Regions from separate parts of the Stenotrophomonas sp. T8 genome, predicted to be linked through region 2. Evidence: riboswitches for the same ligand, from Rfam matches in the RefSeq annotation. Region 2 holds a riboswitch; the other holds the start of a gene.
What was found. A riboswitch is a leader RNA that binds a small molecule or an ion and turns the genes downstream of it on or off. The one in region 2 is predicted to bind glycine.

Region 1 (7,677 bases), 720 kb from region 2:
ATCGACTTCGCCCAGCTCTGCACGCAGCTGGCGGATGGTATAGGTGCGCATCGGCGGGCGCTGATCGTCCGGCAGCGCCCGGTAGCGGGGATACCAGTCCTCGCCGCTGGGCACCTGTGGCAGGTCCTGCCCGGGCAAGGGGAAGAATACCTTGATGCGCTGGTCCGGGCCTTCGGTCTTCATCCGCGCCACGTCGGCGCCGGTGAACACCATGCGGTCCAGGGAAGGGGAAAGAACGCGGCGCTCCTTCAGCGCCACCTCGAACAGGCGGTAGGTCTGCTGCGCAGCCATGGCGAAACCTCATGCAACGACATTGGGTCGGCTGGCTGTCGTGCACCCACGCACCGGCTGGCTGGAATGCCCAGCCTAGTCCGGCCGTTCCCTGCCGCAAGTGTTTCGGGCATCGCGGCCCACCCTACCCCTGCGCGCTGCTCAGTGACCCGTGCAGGCTGCCTGCGCCGCGCGCTCGCGCTGGTGTTCCCAGTACCAGAACACGAAACCGGCGCCGAAGAACGCCGCCTGGCCCAGTGCCAGGTGCAGCGGGCTGCCGCTCAGCAGTGGTGACACCACGCCGGCCACCACGGTGCTGATCATCAGCTGCACGAAGGCCTGCAGCGACGAGGCCAGGCCGCGCTGATGCGGGTACATGTCCAGCACCGCCAGCGCCAGGATCGGGAAGATCAGCGCCATGCCCATGCCACCCAGGAAGATCGGCAGTACCGCCCATGGCAGCACGAACTGTGGCGACAGCACCACGTAGCCAACGTTCAACAGCACTGACAATGCGCACAGGCCGAAACCAATGGAGACCTGGCGGGTGGGCGTGGTGTGCCCGGCCATGCGCCCGGACAGGAATGAGCCGGTGGTCATGCCGCCGATGGTCGGGATGAACAACCAGGCGAAACCGCCCTCGCCCAGGTGCAGGTGCTGCATCACGAACACCGGCGCCGAGGAGATGTACAGGAAGATTCCACCAAAGCCGATGCTGCCGGCCAGCGCCAGGCGCAGGAAGCGTGGATTGAAACCGATGCGCACGTAATCACGCAGCAGCACGCGCGGCGACAACGGCACGCGCGCTTCGACGGGATGGGTCTCGGGCAGGTAGCGTGCAGTGGCCGCCAGCAGGACCAGCCCGAACACCACCAGGAACCAGAAGATCAGCGGCCACCCCGCGCCACTGAGCAGGATCCAGCCACCGATGATCGGCGCGATGGCCGGGGCGATGCCGAACAGCATGGACACCTGGCTCATCAGCCGCTGCGCGTCATGGCCGTGGTACAGATCGCGGATCACCGCGCGGCCGACGATCATGCCGACACCCGCCGACAGGCCCTGCAGCGCACGGAACGCCAGCAGCGTGGTCAGGTCGGTGGACAGTGCGCAGCCCACCGAGGCGCCGACGAACACCACCAGGCCACCGAGGATCACCCGCTTGCGGCCCCAGGCGTCGGACAGCGGACCGTGCGCCAGGCTCATCAGGCCGTAGAACAGCAGGTAGACGCTGATGGTCTGCTGCACCGCCACCTCGTCCACCGCCAGGCGCTGGGCCAGCTGCGGGAAGGCCGGGAAGATGGTGTCGATCGAGAACGGGCCGAACATGGCCAGGCCGGCAAGCAGCAGGGCCATGCGGCGGGTGGAGGGAGCAACAGCGGCGGTCATGGGAAAGGCGTCCGGCAGGGCCATGCGCGGCACGCACGGCGGGCGCCGGTCCCTGTCTGCAGGGAGGGCGCCAGATGAATTCGGGTATCTGGCCATCATAGGTGGGGATTGCGCCTGATGCCATGCAGCGATGCACAAAACGCACGTCCGGGCCATCGGCCATTCAGGCGCAGCGGCCAGGCCCGTAGACGGCCAGCGGGCCCGCAACGGGCTATAATCGGCGGGCAACACGGTGGGAGAAGCGGAACACCGCTGCCGAAGGCGCAACGCCCGTAATCGCTCAGGCCCGATACCACCCGTAACAGAACTCTGGAGAGACCGGTTCGATCCGGCGCCGAAGGGGCACGAAGCTGCGGTTTTCCGCGCTTCCAAACTCTCAGGCAAAAGGACAGAGGGGCGCCCCGCAGACCGCCGACCGGCGGCTTGTGCCCGTGCGTGTGCCCTTTCCTGACGGATCCTTCGCCATGTCCCAGAACACCCCTTCCCTGCGTGAGCTCGAGCACCACAATGCGTTCGTCGAGCGCCACATCGGCCCCAACGATGCCGAGATCGCGCAGATGCTCGACGTCGTCGGCCACGCGTCGCTGGATGCGATGACCGATGCCATCGTGCCGGCCAAGATCAAGTCGCCGGCGCCGCTGGCGCTGCCGGAGTCGATGACCGAAGTGCAGGCACTGGCGAAGATCCGCGCGATCGCCGACAAGAACACCGTGCTGCGCAGCTTCATCGGCCAGGGCTACTACGGTACCCACACCCCGAACGTGATCCTGCGCAACATCCTGGAAAACCCGGCCTGGTACACCGCTTACACCCCGTACCAGGCCGAGATCTCGCAGGGCCGCATGGAAGCGCTGATCAACTTCCAGACCCTGTGCGCCGACCTCACCGGCATGGAGATCGCCAACGCCTCGCTGCTGGACGAAGCCACTGCCGCCGCCGAAGCGATGACCCTGGCCAAGCGTTCGGCCAAGTCGAAGTCGGACACCTTCTTCGTGCACGACGCCGTGCACCCGCAGACCCTGGAACTGCTGCGCACCCGCGCAGAACCGATGGGCATCGTGCTGCGCGTCGGCACCCCCGCCGAAGCACTGGAAGCGGAAGCCTTCGGCCTGCTGCTGCAGTACCCGGACACCTTCGGCCAGATCGGCGATTACAAGGCCCTGGTCGAGGCCGTGCACGCACGCGGCGGCTTGGTGGCCGTGGCCACCGACCTGCTGGCGCTGACCCTGCTGGCCGCACCGGGCGAATGGGGCGCGGACATCGTGGTCGGCAACAGCCAGCGTTTCGGCGTGCCGTTCGGCTTCGGCGGCCCGCACGCCGCGTTCATGGCCTGCCGTGACGCCTACAAGCGCTCGATGCCGGGCCGCCTGATCGGTGTCTCCATCGATGCCCAGGGCAACCCGGCCTATCGCCTGACCCTGCAGACCCGTGAGCAGCACATCCGCCGCGAGAAGGCGACGTCGAACATCTGTACCGCACAGGTGCTGCTGGCGGTGATGGCCTCGATGTATGCGGTCTACCACGGTCCGGAAGGCCTGACCCGCATCGCCCGGCGCACCCACCGCCTGGCTTCGATCCTGGCTGCGGCACTGCGCAACGCCGGCGTGCAGGTCGGTGGCGACTTCTTCGACACCCTGCACATCACCGGCGTGCATGCCGATGAGATCCACGCCAAGGCACGCGCCGCCGGTTACAACCTGCGCGCGATCGACAGCGACTCGGTCGGCATCAGCCTGGACGAGACCGCCACCCGCGCCGACGTGGTCGCGCTGGCCACCGTGTTCGGCGCGCAGGCTGACGTCGAGGCGCTGGACGCCAGCACCGCCGACGCGCTGCCGGCCGGCCTGCTGCGCCAGTCCGCGTTCCTGACCCACCCGGTGTTCAACACCCACCACAGCGAGCACGAACTGCTGCGCTACCTGCGTTCGCTGGCCGACAAGGACCTGGCGATGGACCGCACGATGATCCCGCTGGGCTCGTGCACCATGAAGCTCAACGCCACCGCCGAGATGATCCCGGTGACCTGGCCGGAGTTCTCGCAGATCCACCCGCTGGTGCCGGCCGACCAGGCGCTGGGCTACAAGGAACTGATCGACACGCTGGAAGCGATGCTGGTCGAATGCACCGGCTACGACGCGGTCAGCCTGCAGCCGAACTCCGGCGCGCAGGGCGAGTACGCCGGCCTGCTGGCGATCCGTGCCTACCACCGCTCGCGCGGCGAAGGCCACCGCGACATCTGCCTGATCCCGGACTCGGCACACGGCACCAACCCGGCCTCGGCGCAGATGTGCGGCATGAAGGTCGTGGTGACCAAGACCGATGCCAACGGCAACGTCGACGTCGAGGACATCCGCCTCAACGCCGAGAAGTACAGCGACCGCCTGGCCGCGATCATGATGACCTACCCGTCCACGCACGGCGTGTTCGAGGAAGAGGTGGTCGAGATCTGCGAGATCATCCACAAGCACGGCGGCCAGGTGTACACCGACGGCGCCAACATGAACGCCCTGGTCGGCGTGGCCAAGCCGGGCAAGTGGGGTTCGGACGTTTCGCACCTGAACCTGCACAAGACCTTCTGCATCCCGCACGGCGGTGGTGGCCCGGGCGTGGGCCCATGCGCGGTCAAGGAGCACCTGGCCCCGTTCCTGCCGGGCAAGCTGGGTGACAACGGCCCGGTCGGCATGGTCAGCGCGGCCAGCTTCGGCAGTGCTTCGATCCTGCCGATCAGCTGGATGTACATCGCGATGATGGGCCGCGAAGGCCTGCGCAAGGCCACCCAGGTCGCGCAGCTCAACGCCAACTACATCGCCAAGCGCCTGGCTCCGCACTTCAAGACCCTGTACACCGGCCGTAACGGCCTGGTGGCGCACGAGTGCATCCTGGACGTGCGCCCGCTGGAGAAGACCAGCGGCATCGGCGCCGAGGACGTCGCCAAGCGCCTGATCGACTTCGGCTTCCACGCCCCGACCCTGAGCTTCCCGGTTGCGGGCACGCTGATGGTCGAACCGACCGAGAGCGAGTCGCTGCACGAGCTGGATCGCTTCATCAACGCGATGATCCAGATCCGAGAGGAAATCAGCGCGATCGAAGACGGTCGCCTGGACCGCGAGGACAACCCGCTGAAGAACGCGCCGCACACCGCCACCGCGGTGACCGCCAGCGAGTGGACCCACGCCTACCCGCGCGAACTGGCCGCCTTCCCGCTGGCCAGCCTGAAGCAGAGCAAGTACTGGCCGCCGGTGGCACGCGTCGACAACGTGTACGGTGACAAGAACGTGATGTGCGCCTGCATCCCGGTCGATGCCTACAAAGATGATGAAGTCGAGGCTTGATTCCTTACTGCATCGATAAAGAAAACGGCCCGCGCAAGCGGGCCGTTTTCATGAGGGCGTGTGAACCAGGGTCCACACCCACAGTTACCCGATCACGGGTCCGGCATCTGTCCCAGGCTCAACTGCCACGATACGCCAAAGCGGTCCTGCACCCAGCCATAGCGGTTGCTGAAGTCGTAATCACCCACCGGCATCAACCAATGGCCGCCCTCGCCCAGCACGCGTGCCGCACGCTCGAACTGCTCGGCACCGGAACACTCGACGAACAGCGAGATCGACGGGCTGAAGGTGAAGTCGTGCACATCCAGGCTGTCGAAGCACAGGTAATGGGTGCCACCGAGCAGGAAGATGGCCTGGCGGACCTGTCCGGGTACGCCGGCGCCGGCCCCCTCGGGGTGGCGTTGCAGGGCCAGCAGGCGGAAATCGGCAAAGGCTTCGGCGTACAGGGCCAGCGCGGCCTCGGCCTGGCCGGTGAACATCAGGAAGGGACGGCTGCGCAGCATGCGGTACTCCTGGTCGACGGGCCGCTGGCGGCCCACACGATCAGGATGGCACGGCGGATGTATGCCGGCTGTAGAGCCGAGCCCGCGCTCGGCTGGCGACTACGCGAACAGCAGCCGACCACAGGGTCGGCTCTACAGAAACTACAGCAACCGCAGCCGACCGTAGGGTCGGCTCTACAGCTTCAGTCACGCCTCGCGCATGCGCCGGGCGATGGCGCTGCCGGCGGCGATGGTGGCGGTCAGCGCCACCATCGACAGGAACTGCAGGCGGGTGTGCGCCTCGCTCAGCAGCAGGCCGAAGATCAGCGCCAGGATCGCCAGCGCGCAGCAGGTCAGCCACGGGAAACCGGCCATGCGGAATGGCAGCCGGGTACCCAGGCGATCGGCGCGGCGGCGCAGCACCAGCTGCGAAACCAGCGACAGCGTCCACACCAGCAGGCAGGTGGAACCGACGATGTTCAGCAGCACCGGCAGCACCCGGTCCGGGAACAGCAGCTCCATCACCGTGGCCGCAAAGCCGAACAGCACGCTGGCCAGCACGGCGATGACCGGCACCTGCCGCGGATCGGTCCAGCCCAGCACGGCCGGCGCTTCGCGGCGCTGCGCCAGCGAATACATCATGCGCGAGGCGCCGTAGAGGTTGGCATTGAGTGCCGACAGCAGCGCGATCACCGCGATCAGGGTGATGGCGGTGCCTGCGCCCGGAATGCGCGCTATGTCCAGCACGGCGGCGAACGGCGACTTCAGTGCTTCGCTGGTCCAGGGCACCACGGCGATGATCACGCTCAGCGAGCCGATGTAGAACACCAGGATGCGCCAGGCCACGGTACGGATGGCACGGGCGATGCTGCGTTCGGGATCTTCGGTTTCGGCCGCCGCAACGGCTACGATTTCGGTGCCGCCGAAGGCAAAAACGACAACCAGCAGCGCCGCACCGATCCCGGCCAGGCCCTTCGGTGCGAAACCGCCGTGTCCGGTGAAGTTGCTCAGGCCAGGTGAGGTGACCTGCGGCAGCCAGCCCATCAGCAGTGCCACGCCGATGGCAATGAAGGCCAGGATCGCCGCCACTTTCAGGATGGCGAACCAGAATTCGAACTCGCCGAAGTTCTTCACCCCGAGCAGGTTGATCGCAGTGAAGAACAGCATGAAGGCCAACGCAGCCATCGGCACCGGCACCACCGGCCAGACCGTGGCAAGCAACCCGGCCGCACCGACCGCCTCGGCGGCGATCACGATCACCAGCTGCACCCACCACAACCAGCCGACCGTGGCGCCAGCGGTGGCGCCCATGGCATCGGCGGCGTACACCGAGAAAGCGCCGCTGGTCGGTTTGGCCGCCGCCATCTCGCCCAGTGCGTTCATCACGATGATCACCAGCGCGCCAGCGACCAGATACGAGACCAGAACGGCCGGACCGGCCGCCTGCACACCCACGCCCGAGCCGAGGAACAGGCCGGCGCCGATGGCACTGCCCAGGCCCATCATGATCAGCTGGCGGGGCTTGAGCGAATGTCCGAGGCGGGACGGCGAAGCGGTCGGAATCGAATTGGGCATCGGCGGGGCTGGCGGCGGGCTACAGGGGCGACACCTTACCCTGTCCCAGGCCCGCGGGGATAGGCACAGCGCAGCAGGGGGCTCAGGCCAGTGCGGGCTCGCCGACGTTGCCGCCGATCCGGGCGCGATAGGCGCGCGGCGAGAAACCGGTTTCAGCCTTGAACTTGCGGGTGAAGGCGCTCTGGTCGCTGAAACCGCAGGCCTGCCCGATGCAGGCAATGCTGTCGTCGCCATGCAGCAAGTGCATGGCCATCTGGATCCGCAGCCGGGTCAGCACCTGCTGCGGGGTCATCTGGAACACCTTGCGGAAACTGCGCTCCAGCTTGGACAGCGAAAAGCCGGTGATGTCCAGCAGGGTCTGCATGCGCACGTTCTCGGCGTAGTGCGCGTTGAGGTGGGCCAGGGCCAGCCGCAGCTGCTCGTACTGGGCGCCCAGGCTGTCCTTCTGGCCCAGGTCGCGGGAAATGCCGATCAGGCCCTCGATGGCGCCATCGACCAGCAACGGGCGCTTGCAGGTCAGGCACCAGCCCGGTTCGCGGTTGGCGAACAGGTGCAGCTCCATCAGGTTCTCGATCACCTCGCCGGACAGCACGCGGGCGTCCTGGTCGACATAGTCCGCGCTGAGGCCG
Region 2 (7,677 bases):
AAGGCGGCGTGGCTGAGTTTCGCCATCGTCGGTGGTGGTCCCACCGGTGTCGAACTGGCCGGCACCCTGGCCGAGATCGCGCGCCACACGCTGCGCAACGAATTCCGCCACATCGACCCGGCCAGCGCCAGGGTGCGGCTGGTCGAGGCTGGGCGCCGCGTGCTGTCCTCGTTCCCGGATGTGCTTTCGCTGAAGGCGCGCCGCCAACTGGAAAAGCTGGGGGTGGAAGTGCTGACCGGTACCCCGGTGAGCGACATCGACAGCCAGGGCTTCAAGCTCGGCGAACAGTTCGTACCGGCGCGCACCGTGGTCTGGGCCGCCGGCGTGGCCGCTTCACCGCTGGCGCGCACGCTGGACGTGCCACTGGACCGCGCCGGACGCGTGCCGGTGCAACCGGACCTGACCCTGCCCGGTCACCCGGAGCTGTTCGTGGCCGGCGACCTGGCCGCACTGAGCCAAGCCGACGGCAAGCCGGTACCCGGGGTGGCACCGGCCGCCAAGCAGATGGGCAAGTACGTGGCCGAGGTGATCCGCGCGCGCCTGCACGGCAAGCCCGAGCCCGGCCCGTTCAAGTACGCCGACTACGGCAACCTGGCCACCATCGGCCGCATGGCCGCGATCGTGCACCTGGGCCGGCTGCAGCTTTCCGGCGTGCTGGCCTGGTGGTTCTGGCTGGCCGCGCACGTGTTCTTCCTGATCGGCTTCCGCAACCGCATCGTGGTGCTGCTGAACTGGGCAGTCGCGTACTGGAGCTACCAGCGCAGTGCGCGGATCATCTTCGGTGATGATCAGGATGACCGGCGGCCGAGGCGGTAGGGCTGCACGCAACGGGGTCGGATCCCTTTCCACAGGAAAGGGCTCTGACCCGGTCAACACCCTCCACGCATGGCGTGGATCTACTGGTTCATCGGGCCACCGGGCACCCGCCGTTTCGACCAGGTCCGGCAGAAGTCCTCCTTCCTCGCGGTGTCGGCAATCTGCGCGGCACTCCAATGCCGGGTGATCCAGATCGTCAGTGCGGTACTGCTGAGATGCCAGCGCAGCATGCCGCGCTGCGGTTGCCGCCACAGGTAGCGCCGGGCAATCCAGAAGGCCTCCCGCTCCACTTCAGGCACCTTCTTCATCGCGTCCTTGTCGAAGAACTGGGCGGTAAAGCGCCAGGGGTTCATCGGCTGGTATCCCGCCCGTGGCTCGCTGCTACACGCAGCCACACCACTGGGCGCACGGTCGGCCGGCTTCGGCCGACCGCCTGCCAATGCCAGCCCGAGCAGGTACAGCAGGCCAGGCAGCAGCGCGATGCCGGCGACCAGCACGACGACGGAGATCCATGCTTTGCCGGCGGCACGCATCGCTCACTGTGCCTTCGGCTTTGGATACCACAACGCGTTGACGATGACCCAGCGCTGGTCGAAGCGCCCCATGTGGAAGTAATCGACGAACCAGGGGGTCTCCAGCCGCACCGAGGCCGCGTTGCCGGTCACGTCCAGCACCGTGCAGCGACGATCCCATTGATCCTTCGGGGTCTTCAACGCGCCCTGCTTCGTCAGCGAGACCAGTTCTTCCTTCGACATCCGGCGCAGGCCCAGGCGTTCGTCGGGTGTATCGCCGAGCACAGCGCGCTTGGCCAGGTCCGGATGCAGGGAGCGGGCGACGCGCTGCGGGTCGGCCTCCAGCTGGCCGTCGACGTAGTCGTGGCAGGTGGCTTCGATGGCCGCGAGGGTGGCCGGGTCGGCGGCAGGGTTCGTTGCTGCGGAAAGAGCGAACAGCAGGGCGATCGTGGACATCCGGGTCTCCAGCTCTGGGCGCGGGGCGATCATCGCATGGGCCGGGTAGCCCATCCACGCGTGGCGTGGATCTACTGTAGAGCCGAGCCCATGCTCGGCTTCACCATCAGGCAGCAGCAACAACAGCCGAGCGTGGGCTCGGCTCTACAAGAGCGCCTGCAGCCAGGCCAGCTTGCGTTCGCGGGGCTGCTGCTTGAGTTGCCACTCGGCGCGTGAGGCGGCGGCCCGGTCCGGGTATTCGCGCACGGCCAGCACGCGCAGCGGTGGCCGGGCCCGGGTGTAGCGCGCGCCCTTGCCGGCCTGGTGGGCGGCGAAACGCGCGTCCACGTCGGTGCTGATGCCGGCGTAATAGCTGCCATCGCGGCATTCGAGCAGGTACAGGAACCACGGGCGGGCGGAAGGGGCCATGCCTGGATTATGCCGTGCTGCACTGCAGCGGATATACTGGCGCCCGAATGCAGGAGAGAGGCGCCGCGCTGGCGCCCGCCGAAGGCGCAGGCTCCCATGATCGCTCAGGCCGGTGGGCTGGAATCCCACCAACCATGCATTCGACTCGCCGAGCTGGAGAGAGGTCACCGGGCATGCCCGGGACGATCCGCCGAAGGGGCACGCGGCCAACGCCGCTGAACTCTCAGGCAAAAGGACAGCGGGAGCGGCACCGGTCATCGTCATCCCGTCATTGCGCAGGCAGTGGTGGCAGTTGCGCATGGCCGGCCCCACCGCGCCCGGAGCCTGTTCCATGCTGCTGTCCATCATCTACCTGATTGCCATTTCCGCCGAAGCCATGACCGGTGCACTGTCTGCCGGCCGCCGCCGCATGGACCTGTTCGGTGTGGTCATGATCGCCTGTGTCACTGCCCTCGGTGGTGGATCACTGCGCGACATCCTGCTCGGCCACTACCCGCTGGGCTGGGTGAAGCATCCCGAGTACCTGGGGTTCACCGTATGCGCGGCGCTGATCGCCACTTGGGTGGCACGCTGGATGCACCACTTCCGCCGCACCTTCCTGGTACTCGACGGACTGGGCCTGATCGCCTTCACCCTGATCGGCTGCTCGATCGCGCGCGAAGCCGGCCATGCGATGCCGATCGTGCTGATCGCCGGCATGCTGACCGGGGCGTTCGGCGGCGTGCTGCGCGACATCCTCTGCAACGAGGTGCCGCTGATCTTCCAGAAGGAGCTGTACGCGATCATCGCGCTGCTGACCGGCGCGGCGTATCTGTTGCTGCTGCAGTGGGGCGTGGCCGACGCCACCGCGATCCTGTGCTGCCTCGGCGGCGGCTTCGCGCTGCGCCTGATGGCGATCCACTACCGCTGGGAAATGCCGAAGTTCGTGTACCACGACGAAGTGCATTGAGGTTCGCGTTCGCCTGGGGTTCCATGCTGGGCGCGGATCGACTGCACCACCCCGGCGATGTACCTGGCGCTGTCGCTCATGCGCAGCGCCAGGCGCATCGCCGGTGCAGATGGGCCGGTCTCCAACTCCGGCCGGCCCTGATCGCGGCCGCACCCCCGCAGGCGCTGGCCGCCATCCACACACGTGCCGCCATCAGGCGGCTTCATTCACGCCGCTTCGGACACCTTCACTTCACGACGGGCACGCACGGCCGCAGCCAGTCGCTCCAGCACGGTCACGGTGGTGTCCCAGTCGATGCAGCCATCGGTGATGCTCTGCCCGTAGACCAGCGGCTGGCCTTCCACCAGTTCCTGGCGGCCCCCGACCAGATGGCTCTCGATCATCACGCCCACGATGCGCTGTTCGCCGTCTTCCATCTGAGCGGCGATGTCGTCGATCACCTTCGGCTGGTTCTCGGGGTTCTTCAGGCTGTTGGCATGGCTGGCATCGATCATCAGGCGCGCCGGCAGCTTGGCCTTGGCCAGCACCTGGCAGGCCTCAGCCACGCTGCCAGCGTCGTAGTTCGGTTGCTTGCCACCGCGCAGGATCACATGGCAATCCGGGTTGCCGGTGGTCGACACGATGGCAGTGCCACCCTGCTTGGTGACCGACAGGAAATGATGCGGGTTGGATGCCGCACCCACCGCGTCGGCGGCGATCTTCACGTTGCCATCGGTGCCGTTCTTGAAGCCGACGGGGCACGACAGCCCCGAAGCCAGCTCGCGATGCACCTGGCTTTCGGTGGTGCGTGCGCCGATCGCGCCCCATGCCACTAGGTCGGCGATGTACTGCGGCGAGATCACATCGAGGAATTCAACACCGGCCGGCAGGCCGAGCTTGTTGATGTCGCGCAGGAGGCCACGGGCGACGCGCAGGCCCTTGTCGATCCTGAAGCTGCCGTCCAGGTCCGGGTCGTTGATCAGGCCCTTCCAGCCCACCGTGGTGCGCGGCTTCTCGAAGTACACGCGCATGACGATTTCCAGCTCGCCAGCCAGCGCGTCGCGCAGCGGCTTCAGGCGCTGGGCGTACTCGATGGCGGCCTTCGGGTCGTGGATCGAGCACGGGCCCACCACCACCGCCAGGCGGTCGTCACGGCCGTGCAGGATCTGGTGCAGGGCCGCGCGCGAGGCGCTGACGGTGTCGGAAGCCTCATCGTCACAGGGCAGCATCGCCAGCAGCTGGGCGGGCGGTGTCAGCGGTTCGATGGTGCGGATACGCAGGTCGTCGGTGTGCGGGGGCATTGCAGGAGATCTCCGGAACGTTGGGGGTCCCCAGCGTGGCGGCATGAAAAAAGCCGCCAGGTTCGCTGGCGGCTTTCGGGAATGCGTCTGAAGCTTTCTTCAGGGTGAGCGCAGTCCTTCCTCCGCCAGTGGCTTCGGAAAGTAATACCAGTAAAAGCGGGTGGCGGCTGCGTTCATGGGATCTATTGATAGCACAGCTTTTGCGCAGTGCAAAATGTTTCATCCGCAACTGGGCGCGCGGTTCAGTGATGCGCCTGACCGCGCAGCCCACGCGGTGGCCGCCGTGCAAGGTCGCTCATCTGCCATGCACTTCCACGTCCAGCAGCAGGCCTTCGTGGATGTCGGCCCAGCGCTCCAGCACGCGGTCCAGCTCCTGCCGGGCCGCGTCCAGCTGCTCGGGATTGAGCAGGGAACGGATGGTGTAGAGATCGGACACCAGCCGGCGCAGTACCGCTTCCGGGATGGCCACCGAGGGCCCTTCCATCTGCGGCAGCTGCAGTGCCGGCGTATCGCCCTGCGGGCCGTACAGCGTTACCTGGAGCGTGCTCTGCATGATCAACTTCCCTGCGGATGGACATGGGCAATGTCCTGTTTACCGCGTCCGGGTGACAGACGCATGTGCCATGCGCCTCCGGAGGCGCTGTTACAAGGTGGCCAGAGCGGTGTAGAGCTCGATGAGGGTGTAGGACATGGAAGGCCTTCCTTGAGGTTGATGAGGTTGCCGGCCAGCGGCCGGCACTACCGCAACGAGCGCATGGCGCGTTTGCGGATGTAGGCATTGGCATCGCCAGGGTGCTGCTGTTGCCATCGTGCGCACAGCTCACGCAGCCACTGCGGTTGAGTCTTGCCGGCATCGTTGAGCCAGTTCCCGACCGAGTCCTGCACGTAGCGCTCCGGGTCGTTGGCCATTGCTTCCAGCATCGGCAACGCGAGTTCTGGATGCTGCTTGAACAGCGCGATATGCGTGGACCACACGCCTCGTGGGCGCAGCGCTTCGCAGGCGAAGCGGCGCAGGTAAGGCGATGCTTCCTGCGTCCACACCTGCAGGTACTCAAGCGCCTGCAACGGTGCGGCAACGATGTCGCTGCGCAGCGCCAGCCATGCCCATTCGCGCACGCCGAAGTGCGGGTCGTCAGCCAGCGGACGCATCGCCCGCAGCTTGGCCGGCAGCGCCGCGCCGGCATCGCTGCCAATCAGGTAGCAGGCCCAGCCACGCACGGTGTCTGATGCGTGTGCCTGCCAGTGCGCGGGATCACCCTGGCCGGCTTCGTGCAGCAACCGCGCCGCCAGCGCCATGCGCTGGGTGATGCCCTTGCCGGAGGCGTCGCGCATACGTTGCAGCGCTTCCGGCTCGAGCACAGGTGCCACCCCCTGCAACAGCGCGGCGAAATCCACTGCCAGGCATTCGGCCAGATGCGTGGCAGCGGCACCACCGCTGTTGAGTGCACGCAGCCGTTCCGCGGGAATGGGCGTGCTCATGCGGCGGCTTCCCGCCCGGTGTCCGTGTGCTGCCAGACCTTGTGCAGCAGTTGTGACAGCTGCTGCCGTTCATCAGCATCCAGGCCGTTGAACAGGCCGCTGATCCATTGAGTGTGCCGCTCGAACAGCGACTCGGCCAAACGCTTGCCCGGTGCGGTCAACACGATCTGCAGACGACGGCCATCCTCGTCATCGCTGCGACGCTGCAGCAGGCCTTCGCGCTGCAGGCCATCGAGCAGGCCGCTGATGGTGGCCCGGGTCACGCCAGCGCGCTCGGCCAGCGCGTGCGGCGCCAGTGCGCCGCCGGCCCCGTGCAGCAGGAACAGCACGATGAAGCGACCCTCGCTGAGCCCGTGCGGTGCCAACCGTGCAGCGCAGTCGCGATCGATCGACGAGGACAACGAGAGCAGCTGGAAGCACAGGCGCAGCTGCGCGATGTTGGCGTGGCCGCGCCGCTGCGCTTCCTCCAGCAACGCCTGATGCTTGGCTTCGATCATCCTTTCCTCACTTCATGATTAGGCGCCTAATCATATGGAGGAGTGGCCAGTGGAAGCAAATCGGAGTTGACTCAGGAAGTGCGTCCCAGCAGCAGCCGCGCGATCAGCCCCCCACCCTCGCGGTGCAACAGCTGAAGTTCGCCCGCGTGGCGCTTCGCCACGTTGGCAGCCACGGCCAGTCCAAGTCCGGCGCCCCCGGTGGCGCGGCTACGCGAGCCCTCGCTGCGCTGGAACGGTTGCAGCAGGCGTGCGCGATCGATCTCGGCGATGCCAGGGCCGCGGTCCATCACGTCCAGCTGCACTCCATCACCCGCCGTGGCGACCCACAGCTCCACGGCGCCCGCGTAGCGCTCGGCGTTGTCGATGAGATTGTCGACCGCGCGCCGGAGCAGCAGCGCATCGCCATGCCACGGCAACGTATCCGGGCCCTGAAGGGAAATGTCGACCCCGCGCAGCAGCGCCGCCTGCACGCAGTCCTCCAGCAGCGCTGAAAGATCCAGCATCCGCATCTGCAACGGCTGCAGCTCACCGCGTGCGTAGTCGAGCACCTGCTCGATCATCGTATCCATGCGCTCGATGTCTGCCACCATCCTGGCGGCCTGTGGCGCGGGAGCGAACTCCGCGCGCAGGCGCAGGCCGGTCAAGGGCGTGCGCAGGTCATGCGCCACGGCCGCCAGCATATGCGTCATGTCCCGTGCCTGGGCGCGCAGACGTTCGCGACCGGTGCTGATCGCTGTGGCCAGTACCTGCACTTCGCGTGGACCGTCATCAGGCAATGGCGTTTCGGCCTGCAGGTCGACCCGTGCGCTGGCTTCAGCCAGGCGTCGCAGCGGGCGCCCCAACCGGATCGACGCCCACGCCGCCAGAGGGGCCAGCAGGATCGCACCGCCCAGCAGGGCGAGCATCACCTGGCGGCGCCAGGCCGCCAGGTCACTGTGGTCGCTGCCGACCACCCGCCATCGGCCATCGGCTTGCCGCATCCCCAGTTCGAACGGCGGCCACTGCATGGCGGTCAGCAACGCGGCCTGCGATTTCAGCACGCCAGCACGAGCGGAGGCGTCCAGTACCGCGCCACCCTCGATGACCTGCACATCGGGCGCCCTGCCCTGCCCCGTCCACACCAGGCGTACATTTCTGGCCGGCAGGTCCATCTGCAGCGCCACCAACTGGGTGAGCCAGTCACTGGCGCTGCCCCGGGGTGGCGCGTCCTGCGTCGACATATGCAATCCCAGTGGCGCCGGCGCCTGTTCCCCACGCAGCACCTGCATCGCATGGTCCAG

Region 1: linked by a shared signal. The riboswitch ahead of gcvP (aminomethyl-transferring glycine dehydrogenase) and the one ahead of ACSDHM_RS16830 (trimeric intracellular cation channel family protein) in region 2 are both predicted to bind glycine.

The regions. Positions count from the first base shown of each region.
Region 1 covers NZ_CP195329.1:2,898,838-2,906,514, forward strand. Annotated here, with positions in the region: gene ACSDHM_RS13605 (siderophore-interacting protein) at 1-291, opposite strand, end outside; gene ACSDHM_RS13610 (multidrug effflux MFS transporter) at 433-1,659, opposite strand; glycine riboswitch at 1,959-2,061, shown strand; gene gcvP (aminomethyl-transferring glycine dehydrogenase) at 2,124-4,991, shown strand; gene ACSDHM_RS13620 (VOC family protein) at 5,084-5,494, opposite strand; gene ACSDHM_RS13625 (amino acid permease) at 5,681-7,048, opposite strand; gene ACSDHM_RS13630 (helix-turn-helix transcriptional regulator) at 7,131-7,677, opposite strand, start outside.
Region 2 covers NZ_CP195329.1:3,621,401-3,629,077, forward strand. Annotated here, with positions in the region: gene ACSDHM_RS16810 (NAD(P)/FAD-dependent oxidoreductase) at 1-816, shown strand, start outside; gene ACSDHM_RS16815 (hypothetical protein) at 897-1,349, opposite strand; gene ACSDHM_RS16820 (nuclear transport factor 2 family protein) at 1,353-1,784, opposite strand; gene ACSDHM_RS16825 (GIY-YIG nuclease family protein) at 1,929-2,192, opposite strand; glycine riboswitch at 2,233-2,322, shown strand; glycine riboswitch at 2,336-2,439, shown strand; gene ACSDHM_RS16830 (trimeric intracellular cation channel family protein) at 2,524-3,141, shown strand; gene ACSDHM_RS16835 (3-deoxy-7-phosphoheptulonate synthase) at 3,348-4,421, opposite strand; gene ACSDHM_RS16840 (hypothetical protein) at 4,717-4,974, opposite strand; gene ACSDHM_RS16845 (DNA alkylation repair protein) at 5,160-5,900, opposite strand; gene ACSDHM_RS16850 (MarR family winged helix-turn-helix transcriptional regulator) at 5,897-6,397, opposite strand; gene ACSDHM_RS16855 (sensor histidine kinase) at 6,469-7,677, opposite strand, start outside.